DNA from 2 places in the Streptomyces sp. NPDC094034 genome. Region 1 is predicted to be linked to the other one. Evidence: riboswitches for the same ligand, from Rfam matches in the RefSeq annotation. Region 1 holds a riboswitch; the other holds the start of a gene.
What was found. A riboswitch is a leader RNA that binds a small molecule or an ion and turns the genes downstream of it on or off. The one in region 1 is predicted to bind cyclic di-AMP.

Region 2: it holds a riboswitch for cyclic di-AMP, as region 1 does, so the genes downstream of both, ABTZ59_RS04695 (LysM peptidoglycan-binding domain-containing protein) here and ABTZ59_RS18830 (C40 family peptidase) in region 1, are expected to answer to the same signal.

Annotation. Positions count from the first base shown of each region.
Region 1 covers NZ_JBEOUD010000019.1:75,200-81,036, reverse strand. The annotation lists gene ABTZ59_RS18835 (ATP-dependent Clp protease proteolytic subunit) at 118-765, shown strand; cyclic di-AMP (ydaO/yuaA leader) riboswitch at 1,107-1,278, shown strand; gene ABTZ59_RS18830 (C40 family peptidase) at 1,282-1,755, shown strand; gene ABTZ59_RS18825 (ATP-binding protein) at 1,878-2,318, opposite strand; gene ABTZ59_RS18820 (helix-turn-helix domain-containing protein) at 2,575-3,429, shown strand; gene ABTZ59_RS18815 (DUF397 domain-containing protein) at 3,438-3,644, shown strand; gene ABTZ59_RS18810 (8-amino-7-oxononanoate synthase) at 3,675-4,826, opposite strand; gene bioB (biotin synthase BioB) at 4,969-5,837, shown strand, end outside.
Region 2 covers NZ_JBEOUD010000003.1:108,725-114,561, reverse strand. The annotation lists gene ABTZ59_RS04715 (ABC transporter substrate-binding protein) at 1-98, shown strand, start outside; gene ABTZ59_RS04710 (carbohydrate ABC transporter permease) at 95-1,108, shown strand; gene ABTZ59_RS04705 (carbohydrate ABC transporter permease) at 1,105-2,013, shown strand; gene ABTZ59_RS04700 (NAD-dependent epimerase/dehydratase family protein) at 2,010-2,924, shown strand; cyclic di-AMP (ydaO/yuaA leader) riboswitch at 3,728-3,882, shown strand; gene ABTZ59_RS04695 (LysM peptidoglycan-binding domain-containing protein) at 3,887-4,705, shown strand; gene ABTZ59_RS04690 (SAM-dependent methyltransferase) at 4,844-5,644, opposite strand.

The sequences.
Region 1 (5,837 bases):
ACCGCCGCACTTCCCCACGCCCGAGGGTCTCTCCCGGCATACACGCCTCTATGTTCTGTACGTCCTGTACATTTTCTACGGAGAGTCGTGAGCCCCGCGTCCAAGGAGAGGCATGCCATGAACCGTCCTTCAGCCCGCTACGTCCTGCCCGAGTTCACCGAGCGGACGTCCAACGGGACCCGCACCCTCGACCCGTACTCCAAGCTCCTCGAAGAGCGGATCATCTTCCTCGGCACCCCGGTCGACGACACCGCGGCCAACGATGTGATCGCGCAGTTCATCCATCTCGAATACGCCGCGCCCGACCAGGACATCTCCCTCTACATCAACTCCCCCGGCGGGTCGATCAGCGCCATGTCCGCGATCTACGACACGATGCAGATCGTCACCTGCGACGTGGAGACCATCTGCCTCGGCCAGGCGGCCTCGACCGCCGCCGTGCTGCTGGCCGCCGGGGCGCCGGGCAAGCGGCTGGCACTGCCAGGCGCGCGGCTCGTCCTCCAACAGCCCGCCATCGAGGAGCCGGTCCAGGGACAGCCGTCCGATCTGGCCATCCACGCGAAGGAGATGCTCCGACTGCGATCCCTGCTCACCTCCATGCTGGCGCGGCACACCGGGCAGAGCACGGAGCGGATCACCGAGGACATCGAGCGGGACACCATCTTCGACGCGCCGGCCGCCAAGGCGTACGGGCTGCTCGATCACGTCGTACAGAACCGCAAGACGTCCCTCAACACGCCGCGCGCCCCGTTCGGCGGGCGATGAACACCGGTGCCGGGGCGGCGAGTCGTTCCCGTATGGACGCCCCCCATACGGGAACGACTCGCACGTTCGGCGTATGAACTGACTGGACGCGTAAGAGGACGCAAGTTGCGCGGAGCGACCGGATCGGTGAAGTGCCCCCCAACTCCCGTGCGGGTACGGGCCTCATCAGGTCGCGGGCCGGGGCGCGACACACCCCTTCGCCACCCTTTCGGACGATCCGTGATGAATTTCACATATGTCGTTTTGTCTCGGATATCCACCTGTTCCTGCGTCAAGATCCGTGGGACGACAAGCCCCCGCCACCGCGGCGGGGCGGTCCGGGCGGACGCCGAGTCCTGCCGCCGCACCGGATGCCTGGTCGACAGGAGTGGATCGGCAGGAGTGGAGGACCCAGGCAGTACGGGACGACGCCCGTTGTGGTCGTCCCTCGGGGTGAAGCCGTGAGAGCGGCCGGGCAACTTCGCCAGCCCGAACCCGACAGGTCATCCTTCACAGGCGGCTGACGAAGGGTTGCACATGACCGCGCAGACGACTGTCCCGTCTCTGCTGTCCAGGACCGGCGCCGTTTCGGTCCTGACACTCGCCGCGCTCGGCGGCACGATGCTCGTGCCCGGCGCCACGTCCGAGGCCGAGGCCGCCACGCGCGCGGCCAAGGCCCTCAAGATCGCCGCCTCGAAGGAAGGCTCGCCGTATCGGTGGGGAGCCACGGGGCCTCATCGCTTCGACTGCTCCGGGCTGACGCTCTACTCGTACAAGAAGGCCGGCAAGAAGCTCCCCCGCACGGCCCAGCAGCAGTACAACAACTCCCGCCATATCGCGCCCTCCGAACGGCGCAAGGGAGATCTGGTGTTCTTCCACTGGGGCAACAGCGTCTACCACGTCGGGATCTACGCCGGCCGGGGAAAGATCTGGCACTCGCCGAAGACCGGGGCGCTGGTGAGGCTGGAACGGATCTGGACCCGGAGCGTTCTGTACGGCCGGGTGAACTGACCCCGGCCGCCGACACCGGCCCCTCCGCCCCCACAGCCCCCAGCCCCCGGACGTACGGACGCTGACGACGCGTCGGGAGGGCCGCCCCCGCCCCTGCGGGGACGGCCCTCGTCCGGCCGGGGTCAGCTCGCGTCGGCGGTGACCGGGACCGCCCAGGGCAGGACGATCCAGACCGTCTTGCCGCCCTCCGGGGTCGGGGTGACCGAGAGCGCTCCCCCCTGCTCGGCGGTGAGCGAGCGGACGATCACCATGCCGCGGCCGTTGTCCTGCTGCACCGCCGCGGGCAGCCGCTGCGGCCAGCGGGGATGGCTGTCGGTGACGCCGACGCGCAGCTGCTCGTCGCGTTCGAGCCGGATCTCCACGGTGAACGTGGGTGACTGGCCGAGGGTGTGCTGCACCGCGTTGGTGGCCAGCTCCGAGACGATCAGCCGAACCGTCTCGGCCATGTCCTCCTGTGCCGGCAGCCCCCACTCGGCCAGCAGGTCCACGACGTATCTTCGCGCCGCGGTGACCGAGGCGGGTTCGCTCGGCAGGGTGATGGATGCTTCCTGGTGGTCTGCCATGGCGACGCCGTCCCTTTCCCGCCGGGCCTGGCTCCGGCACAGAGCGGATGACTGCGCGGAGGGCCTCGGACCGTGCTTCGCGCCAGCCTGCCACTGATCGCGCCGTTCCCAGGGCCGATCCACCGAGATCTGCATATATCTGTCGCTCAAAGCGGTGAACTCTGCAACGCGAGACCGTATTTGGGCGAGGGAAAGATATCTTCTCCGCCGCGGCACCCAAGGGGGCGGCCGGCACAGGGCGGGAAGGCAATCATTCATGCGGCATATTCCAGAGGTGCGCCGGCGCAGGCTCGGTGAGGAATTGCGCAAGCTGCGGCAGAGCGCGGGACTGACAAGCGGTCAGACTGCGCGGCTGCTCGGCTGGCATCAGTCGAAGGTCAGCCGGATCGAGACGGGCGTCAGCGGGGTGAAGGACGAGGATCTGGCGGGGCTGCTCGACGCGCTCGGCGTCATCGATCCACAACTGCGGCTGCTGCTCGGCGCGTTGGCGGGCACCACCAACAAGGGGCAGGGGTGGTGGATGGCGTACGGCGGCGTGATCCCGCCCCAGTACCGGGACTTCATCAGCCTGGAGTCCCAGGCCCGCACCGCGCGCACGCTGGAGACCTCCGTGGTCCCCGGGCTGCTCCAGACCCCCGCGTACGCCCGCGCCGTGACGCGTGCCGCGCTCGGCGGACTGCCCGCCGCGACGGTCGACTCCCTGGTCGAGGTGCGGCTCGCCCGCCAGGAGGTGCTGCGCACCGACATACCCATGGAACTGCACGCCGTGCTGGACGAGGCGGTTCTGCGCCGTCAGGTGGGCGGGCCGGGCGTGATGCGGGAGCAGTTGCTACGGCTCTCGGAGCTGGCGCGGCTTCCGCATGTCTGTCTACAGGTGCTGCCGTTCACGGCCGGTGGCTATGTGGGACTGACCGGCCCTTTCGTTATCTTCTCGTTTCCGCACATTACTGATCTGGATTTGGTCGTTCTCGACCATTTGACGAATAGCCTCTATCTGGAGCGGAAAGAAGACCTTGAGGCGTACTGCGCGGCGTTCGGCACTATGCAGGCGCATGCCCTCTCGACAGAGGAATCATTGGATCTCATCGCCGGGATCGGTGACGGCGCCTAGGGAGCATCATGACCCCCCACCTGACATCGCCACACGTATGGCATCGCAGCAGCTACAGCACCGGCGCGAACAATTGCGTGGAGTGCGCCCCCAGCGACGCGGGCGGACTGACCGTACGTGACTCCAAGGAAGTGACCCGACCCCATCTGTCCTTCTCCGCGGACGCCTGGACCTCCTTCGTCTCCGCGCTGTGCGCCGAGGCGCCGACGCACTGACCGCTCGCCGACCCGCCGGGCCCGGTCGGCTCAGCCCGTACCCTCGGGTGCGAGCGCGACGATCGTGTCCACCGCCGTGCCGATCTGCTGATCCGTCAGATCGGCACGGGCAGTGAGCCGGATCCTGGAGACGCCGTCCGGCACCGACGGCGGACGGAAGCAGCCCACGACCAGCCCCGCCGCCCGGCACTCCGCGGCCCAGCGCACCGCCGCCTCGGGTGACGGCGCCCGTACGGAGACCACGGCGGCGTCCGGTCGTACGGCCGTCAGACCCGCCCCGGTCAGCAGCCGGTGCAGCGTACGGGCCACCTCCCGCGCCCGGTCCGCTCTGGCGGGCTCCCGGCGCAGCAGCCGCAGACTCTCCAGCGCGCCGCCGACGGCCGCCGGCGCCAGTGCGGTGTCGAAGATGAACGTACGGGCCGCGTTGACCAGATGGCCGATGACGCGTGCCGGGCCCAGTACCGCGCCGCCCTGGCTGCCCAGGGACTTGGAGAGCGTGACCGTGGCCACCACACCGTCCGCCCCGGCGATGCCCGCCGCGTCCGGCGTGCCCCGGCCCCCCGCCCCGAGCACCCCCAGACCGTGCGCGTCGTCCACGAGCAGGGCCGCGCCCCGGGTACGGCAGACCTCGGCCAGCTCCCCGAGCGGCGCCGCGTCGCCGTCCACCGAGAACACCGCGTCGCTCACCATCAGCGCCCGCCGCCCGGCCCGCGCGTCGAGTGTCTTGCGTACGGCCTCGGGGTCGGCGTGCGGTACGACCACGGTCTCGGCGCGCGAGAGCCGGCAGCCGTCCACGATCGAGGCGTGATTGTCCGCGTCGGACAGCAGCAGCGAGTCGCGGGCGGTGAGCGCGGTCAGGGCGGCCAGATTGGCCGCGTATCCGGAGGAGAGGACGAGCGCGGCCTCGAAGCCGCAGAACGCGGCCAGTTCACGTTCCAGTTCGGCGTGCAACTCGGTGCTGCCCGTGACCAGCCGGGAGCCGGTGGCGCCCGCGCCCCACCGGCGCGCGGCCGCCGCGGCAGCGCCGGTCACCGCGGGGTGGCGGGTGAGCCCCAGGTAGTCGTTGCTCGCCAGGTCGAGCAGCTCGGATTCGGCCGGGCGCGGCCGGAGCGTACGGACCAGACCCGACCGTTCACGGCGGCGCGCCTCGTCGTCGGTCCAGCCGAAGGGGTCGCGCTCCATGGTCGGGTCCTTTTGTAGGCAGCGCACAGACCTTAACCGTGTGGCGACCGGGTCAGGGTGTGGTCATACACACACCTCGATCCGGCGGTGTTGTGGAGTTCCTCCTTTCCCCGGACGTCCTCGGTGGGCCAGGATCAGCACCATGGACCTGCTGAACACGCTGGTGGAGAAGGGCCTGCGGCGCGAGCCGCCGACCCGCGAAGAAGCGCTCGCCGTACTGGCGACCTCCGACGATGAGCTGCTCGACGTGGTGGCCGCGGCCGGGAAGGTGCGCCGTCAGTGGTTCGGGCGGCGGGTGAAGCTCAACTATCTGGTCAATCTGAAGTCCGGGCTGTGCCCCGAGGACTGCTCGTACTGTTCGCAGCGGCTCGGCTCCAAGGCCGAGATCCTCAAGTACACCTGGCTGAAGCCCGACGAGGCGTCGAAGGCGGCGGCCGCCGGCGTGGCGGGCGGGGCGAAGCGGGTCTGTCTGGTCGCGAGCGGCCGGGGTCCGACGGACCGGGATGTCGACCGCGTCTCGCGGACCATCGAGGCGATCAAGGAGCAGAACGAGGACGTCGAGATCTGCGCCTGCCTCGGGCTGCTCTCGGACGGCCAGGCGGAGCGGCTGCGGGCCGCGGGCGCCGACGCGTACAACCACAACCTCAATACGTCCGAGGGCACATACGGCGACATCACCACCACCCACACCTATGCGGACCGGGTGGACACCGTGCGGCGGGCGCAGACCGCCGGGCTGTCCGCGTGTTCGGGGCTGATCGCCGGTATGGGGGAGAGTGACGCGGATCTGGTCGATGTCGTCTTCTCGCTGCGCGAGCTGGACCCGGACTCGGTGCCGGTCAACTTCCTGATCCCGTTCGAGGGGACGCCGCTCGCCAAGGAATGGCACCTCACCCCGCAGCACTGTCTGCGCATCCTGGCCATGACGCGGTTCGTCTGCCCCGATGTGGAGGTCAGGCTCTCGGGCGGGCGCGAGGTGCATCTGCGCTCGATGCAGCCCCTCGCGCTCCA
Region 2 (5,837 bases), on a different contig from region 1:
TGGCCCAGTTCACCCCGCTGACGTCACGCAGCGCGGAAAGTACGGGTGCGCAGATGAGTTCCATGATCAAGTCCTACTGGGCGGAGCAGAACAGATGACCGCCGGAACCGGTACGGCGACGGCCGCCGGCACCGGAAAGGGCGCGCTCCCCTCCTCCGCCGGAGAGCGGGGCGGCGGCGCACCTCGCCGCGGCCCCTTCCGCGGACCGCGCGAGAAGCGCAAGCAGGCCGCCTGGGGCTATCTCTTCGTCGCTCCCGCGATCGCCCTGTTCGCCGTCATGGGCGTCTACACGATCGTCTACGGATTCTCGCTGAGCTTCGCCCAGTGGAACGGCTTCTGGCCCGAATGGAACTGGCGCGGCCTGCGGAACTACACGGATCTGCTCGGCGGCAGCCCGACGTACTGGCCGATCGTGAAGAAGGCCGCGGTCAACACCCTGTGGGTTGTCATCGCGGTCCCGCTGCTCACCGTGCTCGTCGCGTTCCCCCTCGCCCTCGTACTGAACCAGGTCAAGCGCTTCCAGGGCGTCCTGCGCTCCGTCTACTTCGTGCCGTACGTGACGACCGGGATCGCCGTCTACTTCGCCTGGAACTACATCCTGGAGCCCAATGGCGCCATCAACCTGCTGCTGAAGTCCCTCGGCCTCGGCTCGCTCCAGCAGCCGCAGGGCTGGCTCGGCAACCCGGACACCGCCCTCGCCACGATGATCGTCGTCATGGTCTGGTCGGCCGTGCCGGTGGCGATGCTGCTCTATCTGACCGGGCTCCAGTCGCTGGACAGTTCCCTGCTGGAGGCCGCGCAGATCGACGGCGCCGGCTGGCTGCGCTCCACCACGATGGTCGTATGGCCGCTCATGAAGCCCATCACCGTCGTCGTGCTCCTGCTCAATGTGCGTGACTCCCTCCAGGGCTTCCAGTCCTTCCTGATCATGACCAACGGCGGTCCTGGCGACTCCACGAGCGTCCTGGGTCTGGAGACCTATCGGCTCGCCTTTCTCTCCGAGCTGTCCCCGACGCTGGGTCTCGCCAGTGCTCTGGGCTGGCTCCTGTTCCTGGCGGCCCTCGTCGTCGCCTTCATCAACCAGCGGGTGATGAGGAGGATGGGATGAGCGGCGAAACCCTCTCCCCACCGCGACCGGCGGGCATCCGCGCCCAGGGCCGGACCGTACCGCGCACCGGCGGCCGGAAACCTGTCGGCAGGACCGTCGTCCGTACCGTCGTCGGGATCGTGCTCGCCGCCTACGCGGCGGTCAGCGTCTATCCGTTCCTGTGGATGGTCTCGGCGGCCTTCAAGACCAACAAGGAGGTCCAGGAGGGTGGTCATCTCATACCGCACGACCCGACCCTCCGTACCTTCGCCGACACCTGGAGCAAGCTCGACTTCTTCGACTACTTCCTCAACAGCGTCAAGGTCACCGTCCTGACGACCGTGCTGGTCGTGGTGGTCTACTCGGCCGCCTCCTACGCCTTCTCCGTGCTGGCGTTCCCCGGCAAGAAGTGGCTGTACCGGCTCTTCCTGGTACTGCTCTTCGTCCCCGGAGTGGTGACGCTGCTGCCGATCGTGCTGCTGGAGAGCAAGCTCGACATCCTCGGCACCCACTGGGGCCTGATCCTGCCGTTCGTCAACGGCAGCGCCCCACTGGCGATCCTGCTGCTGACCAACGCCTTCAGTGCGGTGCCGGCGGAGCTGCGCGAGGCGGCTCGGATGGACGGCGCGGGCGAGCTGCGGATCTTCAGCCGGATCTATCTGCCGCTGGCCCGGCCGGCGGTCATCACCATCGCGCTGCTCACGGCCATCCCGACCTGGAACGAGTACCAGCTCACCCGGATCTCGCTGAACGACCCGCACACGTACACGCTGCCGATCGCGCTCCAGGCGATGCAGTCGCAGAGTGTCGTGCAGTACAACTCGCTGATGGCGGCGGCTCTGATCATGGTGGTCCCGGTGATCGTCCTGTTCCTGTGCGCCCAGCGCTATTTCGTCAACGGATTGATGGGAGCGGTCAAGGGATGAGCGGGCGGACGGTACGGAAGAGCCCCCGGACGGTACTGGTGACCGGGGCGGCCGGCGGGATCGGCCGGGCCGTCGTGGCGGACCTCATCGGCGCGGGCTTCCGCGTCGTGGGCGCCGATCTGGCGCGGGGTGACGGCGAGGACGGCTGTGTCCGGTTCGTCACCGGCGATCTGAGCGAGGCGAAGACGGTCACCGAGTGCTTCGCCGCCGCACAGAAGGCGGCGGCGGAAGAGGACGGCGCGTTCGTCGGGGTCGTCCATCTCGCGGCGTACCCGGCGCCCGGCATCGTGTCGGAGGACGAGACCCTGCGCGCCAACGTCCTCGCCGCCTATCTGGTGTTCCAGGAGGCCGGCCGGCTCGGCGTGCCGCGTGTCGTCGGCGCCTCCAGCGCGGCGGCCGTCGGCATCGCGTGGGCCGACCGGGATCTGCACCCGGTGTACGTCCCCGTGGACGAGGACCACCCCGATCTCACCGTCGACTCCTACGGCCTGTCGAAGGTCATGTCCGAGAAGGCCGCGCAGTTCACGACCCGGCGCCATGGCACGGTCACCGTCATGCTGCGGTTCCCGTTCGTCGGCGCGGGCGCCCGGCTGCGGGAGCGGCTGGCGCAGGTGCACGGCGACCCCGCGTCCAACCGCCGTGAACTGTGGGGGTGGCTGCACACCCGGGACGCCGCCCGTGCCGTACGGGCCGCCCTGACGGCGGACCTCACGGGCCACCATGTCGTCAACGTGGCCGCGCCCGACAGCGCGGCCCTGGAACCCACCCGGGAGCTGCTGGCGACGTACCACCCCAGCAGCGAGATCCGGGGCGCGCTCGACGGTCACGCGTCGCTGTTCGACACCACCCGCAGCCGTGAGCTCCTCGGGTTCACCGCGGCGGGGCGGGAGGAGATCACGGAGGCGGACTGAGCTTCGCGCCGCCGCCCGGGTAGCGGGCGATCGGGCGCCGGGCCACCGACGGGTGGTGGCGCTGCCGGAGGGTGACTCCGGCAGCGCCACCACCCGTCGCACGTTTCCGGGCCGGTACGTCATATCTCTCCCCGAGCCTTCTCCGAAGCCCCGATGAAGCCCCCGATGAAGCCCCTGATCTTTCCTTGATCGCCTTTCCGTTCATCGTCGGGCGACGCGATGAACGGGCCCGAAGAATGCCCGAGTTGGTCAATCGCCAGAAAACCGCGAGGTGGGCGTCACTCCTTCATCCGTCGTGAACTGCCGTTTGCGGAAAGGGAATTCTTCGAATGTGATCCGCTCTTCGATGAAAGACGGTCGGAGAACCGCCACATGGCCCTGGTTGTTCGAATGTGAGAGAGCGTCAGCGGCGCGTATGGCTCCCTTGTGGAGGTCGGGTCCACGGGTCGGATCCGATGCCGCGCACCCGCACCTTTATGGGCGATTTATCTCAGTTCTCCCTGAAGTCCAATTCTTTGTCGTTCGCTCGACTTTCTCCGCTCTGTGTCCCGTTGTGACCTGGACATTTCCGTCATGCGCGTGATGTGTGTCACGTAAGTGCCCGGCCCGCCGCCTGCCTTCTCGTTCATTTCGCCTGTGTGGAAGGCGAGTTGAGCTTCCCGGTATCGGGCCGATAACGAGATCATTTCGGGTCGGATTCATGAATTGGATTCCGTTGTGAATTCAGGGCTTGTTTCGTTCGGGCGCCCTCGCTTACGTTCTCGTTACTCCGGACGGAACGCCGAATCCTGCCGCCGCCCGGAAACACACACCCACCCACGCCCGGCAGGAGCGGGGGACCCAGGTAAGTCGCCGATCCGTACTCAGGACCGGCTTGGGGTTAAGCCGCATTCACCATGCGGCCGGGCATCTCCAGTCCGAACCCGACAGCTCACCTCGCAGGCGCAGGAGAGGAATTCGTCATGGCCTCAAAGGCTAAGCACCGTCGTCCCAAGAACAGCCCTGTCGCCAGAGGTCTCGTCACCGCGGGCACGGGCGGTGCCGTACTCGCCTTCCCCTTGCTGGCCGCCACCACCGCCCAGGCGGCCCCGGCAGCGCACACCGCCGCCAGCGCCAAGGTGACCCTGACTCCGGCCGCCGTCGTCCAGACGGACACCCCGACGACCTACTCCGTCGTCTGGGGCGACTCGCTGTCCAAGATCGCCGACGACTTCTCCCTGAGCGGCGGCTGGCAGCAGCTCTACGAGGACAACCGCGATGTCATCGGCGGCGACCCGTGCCTGATCCACCCCGGTCTCACGCTGACGCTCGGAACGGCGTCCGCGTCGGAGGCCCCCGCCGACTCCGCCGCCGACTCCGCCCCCGCCGAGGAGGCCGCGCCGGCGGCCGAGGAGAGCACCGACGAGAGCGCCTCGGCCGACACCGCCGCCGCGACCACCGAGACCGCCACGACGACGTACGCCGACAACCTGGACGGCTGGATCCGGGAGTCGCTGGACGTCATGGCGGCGAACGGCATCCCCGGCTCCTACGAGGGCATCCACCGCAACATCATGCGCGAGTCCTCGGGCGACCCGTGGGCCATCAACAACTGGGACTCCAACGCCGCGGCCGGCACCCCGTCCAAGGGGCTCCTTCAGGTCATCGACCCCACGTTCGAGGCCTACCACGTGCCCGGTACGTCGACGGACAGCTACGACCCGGTCGCCAACATCACCGCCGCGTCCAACTACGCGGCCGACCGTTACGGTTCGATCGACAACGTGAACGGCCCCTACTGACAGGCCCGCACACCGCACACCGCTCGCGGCAGGCCGGACAGCCCTCAGGGCTGGTCCGGCCCTGCCGCGTTCCGGGCTCGTTCGTTCCCTCGTTCCCGTGCTCCGCGATCCCGGCGGAGCGACGGGCCGCCGGAAAGGTCAGCGCACGCGGCCGACCGCGGCGTAGATGCCGCTGTCGTATCCGCCGCTCTCCTCCTCCGTCGGCGCGGCCGTGTCCCGGTACCAGTGCGGGGCCGTGACCAGGCCCGGCTCGGCGAGGTCCATGCCCTCGAAGAACCGCGCCACCCCCTCGCGAGTACGGAAGCCCAGCGTGATGCCACCCCGCTTGTACTGCGCGACCACCTGCTCCACGAGTTCGGGGTAGAGATCGGACGCCGCGTGCGAGAGCACCAGACAACTGCCCGTGGGAAGGGCTTCCACCAGGGTGCCGACGATGTCGTACGGCTTCTCGTCCTCCGGGATGAAGTGCATCAGGGCGATGAGGGAGAGCGCGATCGGGCGGCTGAAATCCAGGAAGCCCCGGGCGTGGTCCAGGATCGCCCCCGGTTCGCGGACATCCGCCTGGATGTAGTCGGTGGCGCCTTCCGGCGAGCTGATCAGCAGGGCCTCGGCATGCCGCAGGACGATGGGGTCGTTGTCGGTGTAGACGACCCGGGCCTTCGGGTTGATCCGCTGGACGATCTGGTGCAGGTTCGGCTCGGTCGGGATGCCGGTGCCTATGTCGAGGAACTGGTCGATCCCGCTGTGCGCCAGCCAGGCGGTCGCGCGGCGCATGAAGGCACGGTTCTGCCGCGCGGCGACCCTCGCCTCGGCCGGCAGCTTCGCCCCCACCGCCTGGTCGACGGCGTAGTTGTCCTTGCCGCCGAGGAGATAGTCGTAGACACGTGCGGGATGGGGCTTGCTCGTGTCGATCTGCGGTTTGGGCGTCTCGGCCGTCATTGAACGCTCCCATGAGTGGAGGCGGGGAAAGAACCTGGTGAAGGGGACCGCATCGCCGATGTACCCGTTTCGGGTGATCCGGGTGGGGCGAGCGGTAACAGGGTATGCGATGAGGGGAGTTGGTGTTCGAATCAGGTGTGTATGTACGGGCGGCGGGATGTCACGGGCATACGGCCGGATGCGAGCCGGGCTG